DNA from 2 places in the Streptomyces sp. NBC_01216 genome. Region 1 is predicted to be linked to the other one. Evidence: predicted binding sites of a transcription regulator. Region 1 holds the regulator's gene; the other holds the start of a gene.
The links. The regulator HspR, encoded in region 1, represses chaperone genes until heat shock. The targets are predictions, from matches to a motif close to TTGAGNNNNNNNNNCTCAA.
Positions count from the first base shown of each region.

Region 2: a site for HspR is predicted at 5,446-5,464, ahead of lon (endopeptidase La). Genes of this name have one in related genera too.

Region 1 covers NZ_CP108677.1:3,783,885-3,791,822, forward strand. The annotation lists gene grpE (nucleotide exchange factor GrpE) at 1-184, shown strand, start outside; gene dnaJ (molecular chaperone DnaJ) at 269-1,456, shown strand; gene OG393_RS16690 (heat shock protein transcriptional repressor HspR) at 1,461-1,913, shown strand; gene OG393_RS16695 (helix-turn-helix transcriptional regulator) at 2,080-3,078, opposite strand; gene OG393_RS16700 (hypothetical protein) at 3,207-3,461, shown strand; gene OG393_RS16705 ((2Fe-2S)-binding protein) at 3,458-3,778, shown strand; gene OG393_RS16710 (pyridoxamine 5'-phosphate oxidase family protein) at 3,952-4,365, opposite strand; gene clpB (ATP-dependent chaperone ClpB) at 4,481-7,090, shown strand; gene OG393_RS16720 (YbjN domain-containing protein) at 7,242-7,784, shown strand.
Region 2 covers NZ_CP108677.1:2,262,409-2,270,346, reverse strand. The annotation lists gene OG393_RS09475 (HAMP domain-containing sensor histidine kinase) at 73-1,197, opposite strand; gene OG393_RS09470 (response regulator transcription factor) at 1,194-1,931, opposite strand; gene OG393_RS09465 (spermidine synthase) at 1,991-2,656, opposite strand; gene OG393_RS09460 (hypothetical protein) at 2,788-3,294, opposite strand; gene OG393_RS09455 (zf-HC2 domain-containing protein) at 3,311-3,562, opposite strand; gene OG393_RS09450 (RNA polymerase sigma factor) at 3,693-4,574, opposite strand; gene OG393_RS09445 (YfbM family protein) at 4,707-5,210, opposite strand; gene lon (endopeptidase La) at 5,487-7,898, shown strand.

The sequences.
Region 1 (7,938 bases):
GTACGCGCCGGACGTCACCGAGACGACCTGTGTGGCGATCCTGCAGCCGGGGTACCGCATCGGCGAGCGGACCATCCGGCCCGCCCGTGTGGCGGTGGCCGAGCCCCAGCCCGGGGCGACGCCGGCCGTGAAGGAAGAGAAGTCGGCAGACGAGGAGAGCGGTGGCCCCGACGAGGCCGTGTGATCCGGTTCCCCGTGGACACCCACGGGGAACCGGGGCGCACGCCCCGCGGGCCGGCGCAACGATCGTCCGGGAGGAGGGACGTCGATGAGTACGAAGGACTTCGTCGAGAAGGACTACTACAAGGTTCTCGGCGTCCCCAAGGACGCCACCGACGCCGAGATCAAGAAGGCGTACCGGAAGCTCGCGCGCGAGAACCATCCGGACGCCAACACCGGCGACACCAAGGCGGAAGAGCGCTTCAAGGCGATCTCCGAGGCGAACGACGTCCTCGGTGACCCCAAGAAGCGCAAGGAGTACGACGAGGCCCGCGCGCTGTTCGGCAACGGCGGTTTCCGCGCCGGACCCGGTGGCGCGGGCGGCTCCTTCAACTTCGACCTGGGCGACCTCTTCGGCGGTGCCCAGGGCCCCGGCGGCGGGGCCGGCGGCTTCGGCGGCGGCGGGCTCGGCGACGTGTTCGGCGGACTGTTCAACCGCGGCGCGGGCGGCGGCGCGGGCACCCGCACCCAGCCGCGCCGCGGCCAGGACATCGAGTCCGAGGTGACGCTCAGCTTCGTCGAGGCCGTCGACGGCGCGACCGTACCGCTGCGGATGTCCAGCCAGCAGCCCTGCAGGGCGTGTTCGGGCACCGGCGACAAGAACGGCACGCCCCGGGTGTGCCCGACCTGCGTCGGCACCGGCCAGATCTCGCGCGGCGGCAGCGGGTCCTTCTCCCTCACCGACCCGTGCGTGGACTGCAAGGGCCGCGGCCTGATCGCGGAGAACCCCTGCGAGGTCTGCAAGGGCAGCGGCCGGGCCAAGTCCTCGCGCACCATGCAGGTGCGCATCCCCGCCGGGGTCACCGACGGCCAGCGGATCCGGCTGCGCGGCAAGGGAGCGCCGGGCGAGCGCGGCGGTCCCGGGGGCGACCTCTATGTCGTCGTCCACGTCGGAGCGCACCCGGTCTTCGGCCGCAAGGACGACAACCTCACCGTCACCGTGCCCGTCTCCTTCGCCGAGGCGGCACTCGGCGGTGACGTCAAGGTCCCGACCCTCGGCGGCCCGGCGGTGACGCTGAAGCTGCCCGCGGGCACACCCAACGGCCGGACCATGCGCGCCCGTGGCAAGGGCGCGGTCCGCAAGGACGGCACCCGCGGCGACCTGCTGGTGACCGTGGAGGTCGCGGTGCCCACGGAGCTGGACGACAAGGCGCGCGAGGCTCTGGAGACCTACCGCGAGGCGACCGCGGGCGAGGACCTGCGGGCAGAGCTGTTCCAGGCCGCGAAGGGAGCTTGACGCGATGGACATCCGACCAGGGCGCAGCCGTAACCCCTACGAACTGACCGACGAGACACCGGTGTACGTCATCTCGGTGGCGGCCCAGCTGTCCGGCCTGCACCCGCAGACGCTGCGCCAGTACGACCGCCTCGGTCTGGTCTCCCCGGACCGCACCGCGGGCCGGGGGCGGCGCTACTCGGCCCGCGACATCGAACTGCTGCGCACCGTGCAGCAGCTGTCGCAGGACGAGGGCATCAACCTGGCCGGCATCAAGCGCATCATCGAACTGGAGAACCAGGTCGCGGCGTTGCAGGCACGGGTGTCCGAACTCTCGGCGGCGGTCGAGGGCGCGGCGGCGACGCTGCGCCAGCGCGAGGCACAGGTGCACGCCTCGTACCGCCGGGACCTGGTTCCCTACACCGATGTGCAGCAGGCGAGCGCGCTGGTGGTGTGGCGCCCCAAGCGCGGCGAGTAGCCCGGCCGCCCGCACGGCGGACACGCCCCGCCCGACGGCACCCCACGCCTTACGCCGGAGCCCCCTTCCTCGACGGGAGGGGGCTCCGGCGTGTGCGCGTGCGGCGGGCGAGGTGGTCAGGACCCGGAGGCCCGCCGGGGACCGGCACGGTCGTCGAGGCCGGTCGTCACGCGCACGGCCGGTCGTCCTGCTCCAGGATCCCGGACCGGGCGATGAGGTAGCCGAGCTGGGCCCGGCTGCCGCTGCCGAGGGCGGAGGCGAGTTTCGCTATGTGGGCGCGACAGGTCCGGACGTTCATACCGAGGCGGCGGGCTATGGCCTCGTCCACATGGCCCTCCACGAGGAGTTTGGCGATGGAGCGCTGCACGCCGCTGATGCCGTCGAGGGCGGTGGTGTAGGACACCACCCCCTCCTCCCAGGGGACCCCGTGCAGCCAGAACTGGTCGAAGACACCCACGAGGTACTGCACCAGCCCCTCGTGGCGCAGCTCCAGGGCGACCTGGCGGTCGCTGCGCGCCGGCACGAAGGCGACCTTGCGGTCCACGATGATCAGCCGGTCGATGATCTCCTCGAGGGTCCGCAGTTCCAACCCGTAGGGCGCGACCCGTTCCACGTAGGCCAGCGTCGCCGGATGGTGCCGTGCGGTGTGCTGGTAGAGGGTGCGCATCCGGACACCGCGGTCGAGGAGCGGCTCCATCCGCTTGAGCGCCTTCTCCAGGGTGTCGGGACGCCGTCCGCTGCCGGGCTGGATGGTCAGCAGCTCCTCGGTGCACTCGGCGGTGACACGGTCCAGCGTGGCGTTGATCATGCTCAGGCCCTCGAGCACGGTGATGGCGTGCGAGGCCGACGGGTCCAGCCGGTTGATGGTCATGAAAGGCTCGAACGTGTCGGCCAGTGATATCGCCCGCTGTCTGCGCGCCTGGATCTCCTGCTCGAGAGGGTGTATGAGCTGGTTGAGCGCGATGGAAGGCGGCACGGGCAGCAGCCACTGACCGTCGTCCGGATCCGGGTGCAACAGGGCGAGGCGGACGAGGCAGGGCGCGGCGTCAGTCTCGGAACGGGTGATTCTGCCCATGCGCAACGCGTTCGCATACAGGGTCTTACCCACGTCGCATAGTTCACCGTGACTGTGGATGTGTCCTGTATCGCCTCTTTCTGTCCGCATTTGCACCCCCCTCAGGGTTTTGAATTACAGGAACATGATGCCTGGGTTCGCTGGTGGAAGGGTCGAGAGTGAGCCATCGTCTTATTCGCGGGGGAGGAGGTAATGATCAAAAGAGGTGGAGATCGGCCATGACCAGGATGGTTCGTGCACTTAGCGCCATAGCCGTTGCGGCGGCTGCTCTCGGCGTACTCGTCGGCACCGGCGAGCCCTCGTGGGAGAGCATCCCCACGGACGCGGTGACGGCGACCCCGGGCGAGCCCTCGTGGGAGAGTGAGCCGGCGGGCTCGGTGCTCGCTGCCCCCAGCGAGCCCTCGTGGGAGTTCGCCCCCATGGGGCAGACCGGCCCCGGCGGGGCCTTCGTCCAGGCGGGCGCGGGCGCATGACCTTCCCGCCGGACGACCGGGTCTTCCGCCGCGAGATGGCGACGGCGTACCGATCCGGGTGGCATTTCATCGATCTCGTCACGGCAGTGCCGCACGGTGGCGAGTCGTTGATGGTCACCCTCTTCGGCGAGCCGATCATCATCGCGCGGGGCGAGGACGAGGAGATCCGCGCCTACCGCTGCCTGCGCCGCCCCCGCGGCGCCCCGCAACCCGTCCGCTGTGCCATCCGGTACGGCATGATCTTCGTCAACCTCGACCAGCGGGACCACCAGCTGCTCGAGCCCGAGACCATCACCGCCACCCCCCGCAGTGCCTGAGCGGTTCCCCCGTCGTTCCAAGATCGCTCAGGTACTTCCCCCACACAGCGGCGCCATCGCGGACCTGAAACGCGATGGCGCCGCTGTGCTGTCCGGACGCGTCCGGTGGCCGGCGTGCGTCCCGTGGGCCCCGGCGGCGCACCCGTGCGCGGCAGGGGTGCGGTGCGTCGGGGCTACGCCCGGCCCATGGCCCGGGTCAGCGCGATCTCGATGACCACCCGGTCCGGGTTCGGCGCCGGGACCCTGCCGTAGCGCGCCGCGTAACGCTCCACCGCGTCGGCGACGACGTCCGGCTCGGTGCGGACGCGTGCCACGCCCTCGAGCGTCGCCCAGCGCCCCTTGTCCACCTGGCAGACGGCGACGCGTGCCCCCTCCGCGCCCGCGGCCATGACGTTGGCGACCTTCCGGCTGTTCTTGTTGGTGATCACCCGGGCGATGCCGTTACCGCCGCCGTCGGGGTCGTAGGTCACGCCCACCGCGACCACGTGCGGGGTGCCGTCCGCGCGCGGGGTCGTCAGTGTGCACATGTGGTACTCGCGCCAGAAGCCGAGATACGAGTCCGAGGGGTTCCGCGGGTCAGTCGCCATGTCCCGGAACCTACCCGCGGAGGACATCTCTCCAACAACTTGAGCGGAATAGGCTCAACTTTGTGTATGTTGGAAGAGTCATAACCGGCAGGACCGCAAGGAGGAGACCCCGCACGTGGACGCCGAACTGACCAACAAGAGCCGGGACGCGATCAACGCGGCCACCAGCCGTGCCGTGTCCGAGGGCCATCCCGATCTGACCCCCGCGCATCTCCTCCTCGCGCTCCTCGCGGGTGAGGGCGGGCAGGCTTCGGCGAACATCGTCGACCTGCTCGCCGCCGTCGACGCCGACCAGGCCGCCGTCCGTTCGGCCACGGAGCGACTGCTGGCCGCCCTGCCCAGCGTGACCGGCTCCACCGTCGCGCCGCCGCAGCCCAACCGCGAGCTGCTCGCGGTCATCGCCGACGCCGCCGAGCGGGCCCGGATGCTGGGGGACGAGTACCTTTCCACCGAGCACCTGCTGATCGGCATCGCCGCGAAGGGCGGACAGGCCGGCGAGGTCCTCGTGGGCCAGGGGGCGAGCCCGGTGAAGCTGCTCGACGCCTTCGAGAAGACGAGGGGAGGGCGCCGGGTGACCACTCCCGACCCGGAGGGCCAGTACAAGGCCCTGGAGAAGTTCGGCACCGACTTCACCGCCGCCGCGCGCGAGGGCAAGCTGGACCCCGTCATCGGGCGCGACCACGAGATCAGGCGCGTGGTCCAGGTCCTCTCCCGCCGCACCAAGAACAACCCCGTCCTCATCGGCGAACCCGGCGTCGGCAAGACCGCCGTCGTCGAGGGACTGGCGCAGCGCATCGTGAAGGGCGACGTCCCGGAGTCCCTGAAGAACAAGCGCCTGGTCTCCCTCGACCTCGGCGCGATGGTCGCGGGGGCCAAGTACCGGGGCGAGTTCGAGGAACGGCTGAAGACCGTCCTCGCCGAGATCAAGGCGAGCGACGGACGGATCATCACCTTCATCGACGAGCTCCACACCGTCGTCGGCGCGGGTGCCGGCGGCGACTCCGCCATGGACGCCGGCAACATGCTCAAGCCGATGCTGGCCCGCGGCGAGCTGCGCATGGTCGGCGCGACGACCCTCGACGAGTACCGCGAGCGGATCGAGAAGGACCCCGCCCTGGAGCGCCGCTTCCAGCAGGTCCTGGTCGCCGAGCCGACCGTCGAGGACACCATCGCGATCCTGCGCGGCCTCAAGGGACGGTACGAGGCCCACCACAAGGTCCAGATCGCCGACGCCGCGCTGGTCGCCGCCGCCTCCCTCTCCGACCGCTACATCACCTCCCGCTTCCTCCCCGACAAGGCCATCGACCTCGTCGACGAGGCGGCCTCCCGGCTCCGCATGGAGATCGACTCCTCGCCCGTCGAGATCGACGAGCTCCAGCGGTCCGTGGACCGGCTCCGCATGGAGGAGCTGGCGCTGAAGAACGAGACCGACGCGGCGAGCGTGCAGCGCCTGGAGAAGCTGCGCCGCGACCTCGCCGACCGCGAGGAGGAACTGCGCGGGCTCACCGCCCGCTGGGAGAAGGAGAAGCAGTCCCTCAACCGTGTCGGCGAGCTGAAGGAACAGCTCGACGGGCTCCGCGGCCGGGCCGAGCGCGCGCAGCGCGACGGCGATTTCGACACCGCCTCCCAGCTGCTGTACGGCGAGATCCCGACGCTGGAGCGGGAGCTGGAGGAGGCGACCGAGGCCGAGCAGGAGGCGTCCAAGGACACCATGGTCAAGGAGGAGGTCGGCTCGGACGACATCGCCGACGTGGTCGGCTCCTGGACCGGCATCCCCGCCGGCCGCCTGCTGGAGGGCGAGACGCAGAAGTTGCTGCGCATGGAGGCCGAACTCGGCAGGCGGCTGATCGGCCAGACCGAGGCCGTACGCGCCGTCTCCGACGCCGTCCGCAGGACCCGGGCCGGGATCGCCGACCCCGATCGGCCCACCGGCTCCTTCCTCTTCCTCGGTCCCACCGGCGTCGGCAAGACCGAGCTGGCCAAGGCCCTCGCCGACTTCCTCTTCGACGACGAGCGGGCCATGGTCCGCATCGACATGTCGGAGTACGGCGAGAAGCACTCCGTCGCCCGGCTCGTCGGGGCGCCCCCCGGCTACGTCGGCTACGAGGAGGGCGGCCAGCTCACCGAGGCGGTGCGCCGCAGGCCGTACAGCGTCGTGCTGCTGGACGAGGTGGAGAAGGCCCACCCGGAGGTCTTCGACATCCTGCTCCAGGTACTCGACGACGGCCGGCTGACCGACGGGCAGGGCCGGACGGTGGATTTCCGCAACACCATCCTGATCCTGACCTCCAACCTGGGCAGCCAGTTCCTGAGCGGGCCCGCCCCGCTCGGCGCCGAGGTCTCCGACGAGGAGAAGAAGCGGCAGGTCCTGGAGGTGGTCCGGGCCTCCTTCAAGCCGGAGTTCCTCAACCGGCTGGACGACCTGGTCGTCTTCTCGGCCCTCGACCGGACGGAACTGGGCCGGATCGCCCAGCTCCAGATCGACCGCCTCGGCCGCCGGCTGGCGGAACGCCGGCTCACCCTGGAGGTCACCCCGGCCGCGCTGGAATGGCTGGCCGAGGAGGGCAACGACCCGGCCTACGGTGCCCGGCCGCTGCGCCGTCTGATCCAGACGGCGATCGGCGACCGGCTCGCCAAGGAGATCCTGGCGGGCGAGGTCGAGGACGGCGACACGGTCCGGGTGGACCGTGCCGACGACGGCCTGGCGGTCGGCGTGGCGCGGTAGCCCCACGGCGTCCGGCTGCGTCCGGCACCCGTTCTCTCCCCCGATCCGCGCCGGATCTTGTCAGCCCGCAGCGGATCGCGGGTGGCGGGGGTTGCCACGGACCGCCCGGGATGGGAGAGGATGGCGGCAACCGTACGAAGGGATATTCACGGTGAGCATCGACCCGTCCTCGATTCCGAATTTCGGGGGCCAGCCCCAGCCTCAGGCCGCAGGACCGGCGGGCCCCGTCGTTCCCGACCAGGATCTGGTCAAGCAGCTCCTCGACCAGATGGAGCTGAAGTACGTCGTCGACGACGAGGGTGACCTCGCGGCGCCGTGGGAGGAATTCCGTACGTACTTCATGTTCCGTGGCGAGGAGGACCAGCGCGTCTTCTCGGTGCGGACGTTCTACGACCGGCCGCACTCCGCCGACGACCGTGCCAAGGTCCTCGACGCGATCGACGACTGGAACCGCCGCACCCTGTGGCCCAAGGTCTACACGCACCTGCACGAGGAGGAGGACGGCTCCGCCACCCTCCGCCTCATCGGTGAAGCCCAGATGCTGATCGGCACCGGCGTCGCGCTGGAGCACTTCGTGTCCTCCACCGTCAGCTGGGTCCGCGCCTCGATCGAGTTCGACAAGTGGCTCGTCGAGCAGTTCGGCCTGGAATCCCCCGAGGACAAGGCCGAGGGCGACACCGGCGACGAGGGCTGAACGACCGGCCCGCCCCCGTGAGCGGGGGCGGGCCGCCGCCCGTCCCGTCCCGGATCCGCGTCTCTGCGCCACGCGACCGAACGCACTGTGCGGCCGGGACGGAATCGGTGGACCGCAGGGGCATCCCGAGCCTCATGCTTCGAGGAGCGGCGGC
Region 2 (7,938 bases), 1.5 Mb from region 1:
GTTTGGTCCGCATCCCTGATCACGTCCTGTACAGGTAGACGCAGAACGTGTGCTTCCGGTTCGAACCCTACGTCAAGCCCGTGCCGGAATGCTGCCCGGAAGAGTGATATGTATGCGGCAGCCGCGTGACGATTCGGCCACTCCGATGCTGCCGCCGTGCAGATCCACCGCCCAGCGGGCGATCGCCAGGCCCAGACCCGTGCCGCCGTCGGCGCCCGGACCGGCCTGTGACGGCACCGATCCCCGGTTGAACCGCTCGAAGACCGTGTGCCGCAGCGCCTCCGGAATGCCGGGGCCCTCGTCCTCGACCTCCAGCTCCAGCGAGTCCGGCCACGGCCCGCGCCGCGCGTGCACCGTCACCCGGCCGTGCGAGGGCGAGTGCTTCACCGCGTTGTCGATGAGGTTCGCCACCACCTGGTGCAGCCGCTCCGCGTCCGCGTACGCCGCCAGATCGGGCGGCGACACGTCCAGGTGCAGATGGACGTCCGTACGGTTGTGCAGCCCCGAACTGGTCGACAGGCCCCGCTGGGACGCCGCCAGATTGGCCTCGCGGAGCACCCCCGACAAATACGGCCACACCTCCAGACGCCGCACCTTCAAGGTGGTGACACCGTTGTCGAGACGCGACAGGTCCAGCAGCGTCTCCACCAGCCGGCCGAGCCGCTCGGTCTGCTGCAACGCCGTCCGCATGGTCTCCGGGTCCGCATCGGAGACCCCGTCCACCACGTTCTCCAGCACGGCGCGGAGCGCGGCGATGGGGGTGCGCAGCTCGTGCGACACGTTGGCGACCAGCTCCTTGCGGTGCCGGTCGACGGCCTCCAGATCGTCCGCCATGCGGTTGATCGTCGAGGCGAGGTCGCCCAGCTCGTCGCGCCGGTCCGCGCCGCGCACCCGCCGGCCGAAGTCCCCGCGTGAGATCGACCCCGCCACCGCGTTCATCTCGTCCAGCGGTGCCGTCAGCGACTGCGCCACGAACTGGGTGATCAGCAGGGTCGCGATCATCGCGAAGATGGTGATGTAGCGGAACTCCGTGGAGGTCCGGATCGCCACCAGCGCCAGGCCCGAGGTCAGCAGGACCGCCCCGACGACCAGCGCGCCCAGCTTGGTCTTGATGGAGATGGCGATCTTGCGCCGACGGACGCCGGACCCCGCTCCGGTGTGCCCCGTGTGCCCGGCGTGCGGCGCTCGTGGGCTCATGAGAGCGTGCTCTCCAGGGCGTAGCCGACCCCGTGCACGGTGCGGATCCGCTCGGCCCCGATCTTCCTGCGGAGCGCCTTGACGTGGCTGTCCACGGTCCGGGTACCGGACGCGTCGGCCCAGTCCCACACCTCCGCCAGCAGCTGTTCGCGGGAGAGGACCGCCCGCGGGGTGTTCGCCAGGCAGACCAGCAGGTCGAACTCGGTCGGGGTCAGGTGGACGTCCTCGCCCCGCACCCGGACCCGGCGCTGGGCGTGGTCGAGCTCCAGGTCGCCCAGGCGCAGGATTCCGCTGCGCGGGGTCACCGCGGCCAGCGTGGCCCGTTCCACCCGGCGCAGCAGCACGTGGACGCGCGCCGCCAGCTCGCGCATCGAGAACGGCTTCGTCATGTAGTCGTCCGCGCCGACGCCCAGGCCCACGAGCATGTCCGTCTCGTCGTCACGCGCCGTGAGCATGAGGACGGGCACCGGCCGCCGGGCCTGGACCCGGCGGCACACCTCCAGACCGTCGAAGCCCGGCAGCATCACGTCGAGGACCATCAGGTCGGGTTGCCACGCCTCGGCGGCGTCCACGGCCGCGGGCCCGTCGGCCGCGGTGTGGACGAGAAAGCCCTCCGCGCGCAGTCGGGCGGCGATCGCGTCGACGATCGTCGTGTCGTCCTCCACGACCAGCACCCGTCGCTGAGCGCCCGGAGTGGCCGCCGCACCGTGATGAGTGGTGTGTGTCTGCTCCATCGCCCCGCCTCGCTCGCTGGTGGTCGGCCAGCAGCCTAGAGGCAGTGGGAGCATCCCGGCTACGCAGGCCGGATGCCGAGGTGCACCACGTCGGGGACGCCCCGGGCAACTGGGATCTCTTCCGTCCGTACCTCGCTGAATCCGGCATTCCGCAATGACTCTTCGAAATCGGCCGAGGGGCGCGCGGACCAGACGGCGAGCACGCCGCCGGGGTTGAGCCGGGCCGCGCAGTGCGCCAACCCCGAGGCGGAGTAGAGGTGTTCGTTGTCCTCGGTGACGGTCCAGTCCGGTCCGTTGTCGATGTCCAGGCAGAGCGCGTCGTAGGTGTCGGACGAGACGCGGAGGTACTCCACCAGGTCCGTGTGCAGGATCACGCAGCGCGGATCGCCGAGCGCCTCCCCGGAGAGCCCGGCCAGCGGCCCCCGCCGGTGCCAGTCGATGATCGCCTCCTCGCGCTCGGCCACCACGATCCGCGCCCAGCGCGGGTCGGCGGCGGCGTGCGCCAGGGAGAAGCCGACTCCCAGGCCGCCGATCAGGACGGACGGGCCGAGGCGGTCGCCGAGGGCGTCCCTCGCCGCGTCGATCAGCAGCCGCTCGGAGCGTCCGTCGGACGTGTCCATCAGGAACGTGCCGTTGGCGATGATCTCGAAATGCTCGTCGCGCCGGCGGAGGACCACCTCCCCGTAGGGGCCTTCGCGGCGGTCGAGGGTGACGGGGGTCGGCATGGTGACACTCACTCCGGTTCTCGGCTCGCGGGAACGACCCGGCCATCCTCGCCGTGGGCCGGCGGCCGGGACAAACCGCGGGGGGTGGCGGGCCGCGGAGAGGGCGGTCACGGGGGCGGGCGGGCCTCCGGTCAGGGGCTGGTCGGCGGGCCGCCGTCGGGAAGGGCCGCGAAGACCCGCCGGAGCGCCGGCGGGCGCTCGTCGTCCGTGGCGACGACCACCCGGGACCCGTACGTGATGACGTACTCGAAGCCGTCGTAGACCGTCTTCCCGCTCGGCCGGGCGGGCACCGCGGCGAACGCCGGGTCCTCCAGCGCCGCGCGCAGTTCCGCGACCTCCGCGGGCTCCATCCGGCCGGTGCGTGGCGGCTTCGTGCCGGAACGGGTGGTGTACGAGCCGTCGTAGCGGACGACCAGCCGGTTCCGGACACCGGCGAAGCCACCGCTGACCTCCAGGTCGACCAGGACTTCCCGGGGAGCCGGTTCCCCGCTGTTCTTCGCGGTGCCGCGCCCCGGTTCGGACGGTCCGCTGGTGCCGTCCGTCCCACATCCGGCCAGCGCCACCAGCGGCACCAGTGCCACGGCCGCGCCCCATCGGCCCACCCTGTACCGTCCGCCTCCGCCGCTCCTGTCCGCCATGCTCCCGAGCATGCCCTCAGCCGATCCGGTTGACCAGGGCGCGGTGCACCGCGTCGAGTCGTGGACCGTAGGGCCCGCCGCGTACGGCCGTGCCGACGGCCTCGGCGCAGTCGCGGCAGGAGTCCAGGTGGGCTTCGGCGGAGACGAGGAGCTCACGGGAGAGTTCCCCGCGCGCGTACGTGGCCACCCGGTGCCCCGGCAGATGCCGGTCGCCGGCCGGTCCGGACGCCTGGGCCGGACGGGGGACGGGGGGAGAGAGCTCGGTCATGCGAGGACTGCCTTCGGGTGCGGGGGGAGGGCGGGCGGCGGGGCCGGGGTCCGGGCAGGGGACGTCGTGCTCCCGGGGCGAGTGGGGTGCGGGGCGGGGCGTCGGGGCCGTCCGCGGAGCCCGATCGCCGTCATGGGCGGGGACGCGGCACGCGGGGGCGGCGCGAGGGCTGCGCCTCGCGGGCGATCTCCTCCGGCGCGCCGGCTGAGGACTCCGCCTCACGCTGGGCCACGATCCACTCGCGCAGCCGGGCGCAGCCACGGGCGGCACGGGCCTTGACCGTGCCTTCGGGTATCGCGAGCCGTTCCGCCGTCTCGCGGACGCTGAGGTGCCGGAGATAGCGCAGCTCGATCACCTCGCGCTGCGGCCCGGGGAGGCCGGCCAGGGCGACGGCGATCGCCGCGTAGCGCGGGGAGGACGCGAGCAGGCACTCCTCGGCGGAGGGCGCCGTGGCGGCCGAGGCGGGGGTGTGCTCGCGCGCCCGGTCCGCGAGGGCGCGATGGCGGCTCGCGGCCCGTTCGAGGTCGACGGCCCGGCAGAGCGCGATCCGGCGCAGCCAGGCCGGGACGCTGCCCTCATGGAAGCCCGAGGCGCTCTTCCACACCGTGAGAAAGGACTCCTGCACCGCGTCCTCGACGGTCGGTGCCGGGAAGCCGCGGTTGAGGAGATGAGCGAACAGCGTGGCGGCGTGCCGGGCGAACAGCAGGGACAGGGCGTCCTTGTCCCCGTCGGCGACCGCGTGGACCAGGCGGGTGTCGCAGGGGTCCTCCGTGGCGTCCGCAGCGGAGGGGGCGGAGCCGGGTGCGTGGGGTGCGGCCGGGCGGGGCGCACCCGGGGCATGGGCCGGGCCCTCACCGGGCACGAGGTCCGGGGCCGCCTCGCGCCGCGTGCCCGTGGCACCCGCCCGGTTTCCGCCGCTCGCCGTCTCCGGGCCGGTCGCCTCGGCGGGGCCGACCGGGGGGTGGTGCCCGCCCTCTGTGCAATGCCCGCACCCGGGATAGCTGCTCGTCACGGGGAATGAACGCCGCGGAGCCGACCGGAGGTTGCGGATCCGGCGAGGATTCCGGCGCGGCCGGGCTTCCCCCGGCCGAACGGCGGGCGTCAGCTCGGTGCGACCGTGAGGGTGAGCCCTGTTCCCCGGCGGTCAGTCCAGCCAGATGAGCAGGGCGTCCCCGGTGTCTGCCGCGGCTCGGAGGAACGGAACCAGCGCCTGGTAGTGGCCGGTCACGTAGTCGAGCGACTCGCCGCGCTCCCAGACGACGGCGGGGTAGACGCCCGCCTCGGCGAGCTCCGCCGGGAGGACACCCTCGATCAGGGCTTCGTGGGGGGTGGCGGAGAGCGCCTTCGCCGCGATGCGCACGCGTTCCGGCCGGAGGAAGCGGGGCGGTCCGTACCCCCAGTCCTCGGCCCCGAGGATCTCTTCCTCGCCGTGAACGACGTCGACGGGGAAGTCGACGCGGCGCAGCAGGAAGTCGAGCGCGTGCCACGCCTTGTCGACTTCGTGGAGGCGCGCTTCGGACGGCTCGGGGTGTACGTCCAGCTCCGTCTCGACCAGTTCGTCGACGAACTCCCGCGCCCAGTCCGGATCACGGACCGCGCGATCGAGTTCGGCAGGAGTGAGGCGCGCGTACTCTCCGATCATGCTCATGGCCGGATGCTAGGGGCAGGCACTGACAGGCAGGCCGACGGGCCGTCGCGCCAGGGTCCGCGGACCTGCCTCGTGCCCTCGCCGGCTCGGTACGCGGATCGGTGCGTACGACGGCCTCGTGGAGCGCGGGCCGGCGCGGGCCGGCCCCGTCACAGGACCGCCCCGTCACAGGACGACCGCCGGGTGATCGCCGAGAGCGAACGCCCCCCGGGGAACATTCCTGGGCTCATGTGCATTGAGTCGGCATAGCTCAACTTGACTGCCGAAGGGGAGATCATGGCTCCTGAGTCCACGGAGTACTCGACGCTGACCCTGCCCGTGCTGCCGCTCGACGACGAGGTCGTGCTGCCCGGCATGGTGGTGCCGCTCGACCTGTCCGACAACGACGTACGCGCCGCGGTGGAGGCCGCCCAGGCCGCCGCCCGGCCGGGTGGTGGCAAGCCGCGGGTGCTGCTGGTGCCCCGCGTCGACGGGACCTACGCGGGAACCGGTGTGCTCGGCACCGTCGAACAGGTCGGGCGGCTGTCCGACGGTGATCCCGGTGCGCTGATCCGCGGCCGGGACCGGGTGAGGATCGGCGCCGGCACGACCGGACCCGGCGCCGCCCTGTGGGTCGAGGGTGCCGTCGTCGAGGAGGTCCTGCCGGACCCGCTGCCCGGCGCCGTGACCGAGCTGGTCACGGAGTACAAGGCGCTGGCCACCAGCTGGCTCAAGAAGCGCGGTGCCTGGCAGGTCGTGGACCGGGTGCAGCAGATCGACGGTGTCGCGGCGCTCGCCGACAACTCCGGGTACTCGCCGTTCCTCACGGTCGAGCAGAAGGTGGAGCTGCTGGAGACGGCCGATCCGGTCGCGCGCCTCAGGCTGGCCACGGTCTGGCTGCGTGAGCATCTGGCGGAGCAGGACGTCGCCGAGACCATCGCCAAGGACGTCCAGGAGGGTGTCGACAAGCAGCAGCGAGAGTTCCTGCTGCGCCGCCAGCTCGACGCCGTGCGCAGGGAACTGCGCGAGCTGGACGGCGACGGCGAGGGCGACGAGTCCGACGACTACCGTGCCCGGGTGGAGGCCGCCGACCTGCCCGGGAAGGTGCGGGAGGCCGCCCTCAAGGAGGTCGCGAAGCTGGAGCGGTCCAGCGACCAGTCGCCGGAGGGTTCCTGGATCCGCACCTGGCTCGACACCGTCCTCGAACTGCCCTGGAACGAGCGGACCGAGGACCGGTACGACGTCCGGGGCGCCAAGGCGGTCCTCGACGCCGAGCACGCGGGCCTGGAAGACGTCAAGGAGCGGATCACCGAGTACCTGGCGGTGCGCAAGCGGCGTTCCGAGCGGGGCCTCGGCGTGGTCGGCGGCCGGCGCGGCGGCGCGGTCCTCGCGCTGGTCGGTCCGCCCGGCGTCGGCAAGACCTCCCTGGGTGAGTCCGTCGCGCACGCGATGGGGAGGAAGTTCGTGCGGGTCGCGCTCGGCGGGGTGCGCGACGAGGCGGAGATCCGCGGGCACCGGCGTACGTACGTGGGCGCGCTGCCCGGCCGGATCGTCCGGGCGGTCAAGGAGGCCGGGTCCATGAATCCGGTGGTCCTGCTCGACGAGATCGACAAGGTCGGTTCCGACTTCCGCGGCGACCCGGCCGCGGCCCTACTCGAAGTCCTGGACCCGGCGCAGAACCACACCTTCCGGGACCACTACCTGGAGGTCGAACTCGACCTGTCCGACGTCGTCTTCCTGGCGACGGCGAACGTCCTGGAGGCCATTCCGGAGGCGCTGCTCGACCGGATGGAGCTGGTGCGCCTCGACGGGTACACGGAGGACGAGAAGGTCGTCATCGCCCGCGACCATCTGCTGCCCCGGCAACTGGAGCGGGCGGGTCTGGAGCCGGGCGAGGTCGTTCTGGAGGACGCGGTCCTGCGGAAGCTGGCCGGCGAGTACACCCGGGAGGCGGGTGTCCGCACCCTGGAGCGGACCGTGGCCCGGCTGCTGCGGAAGGTCGCCGCGCAGCACGAACTGGGCGAGCGGGAGCTGCCGTTCACCCTGACGCCGAAGGACCTGCGCGCCCTGATCGGGCGGCCGCACCATGTACCGGAGTCGGCTCAGGACCCGGCCGAACGCCGTACGTCCGTTCCCGGTGTGGCCACCGGTCTGGCCGTGACGGGCGCGGGCGGCGACGTGCTCTTCGTGGAGGCGTCGCTCGCCGATCCGGAAACGGGCGCGGCGGGGCTGACCCTGACCGGACAGCTGGGTGACGTGATGAAGGAGTCCGCGCGGATCGCGCTCTCCTTCCTCCGCTCGCACGGCGCGGAGCTGGAGCTGCCCGTGACCGGTCTGAAGGACCGGGGCGTGCACATCCACTTCCCGGCGGGCTCGGTCCCCAAGGACGGGCCGAGCGCGGGCATCACCATGACGACCGCGCTGGCTTCGCTGCTGTCCGGCCGGCTGGTCCGCACGGACGTGGCGATGACCGGCGAGGTGTCGCTGACCGGGCGGGTGCTGCCGATCGGCGGCCTGAAGCAGAAGCTGCTGGCCGCGCACCGGGCGGGCGTGACGACGGTCGTGATCCCGAAGCGGAACGAGGCCGACCTGGACGACGTCCCCGCCGAGATCCTGGAGAAGCTGGAGGTCCACCCGGTGACGGACGTCCGCCAGGTCCTGGAGATCGCGCTGACCCCGGCGGAGGTGTCGGTGAGCGCGGCGGCGTGAGCCGCGCGAGCGGGGTGCCCGGTGCGGGCACCCCGCTCGT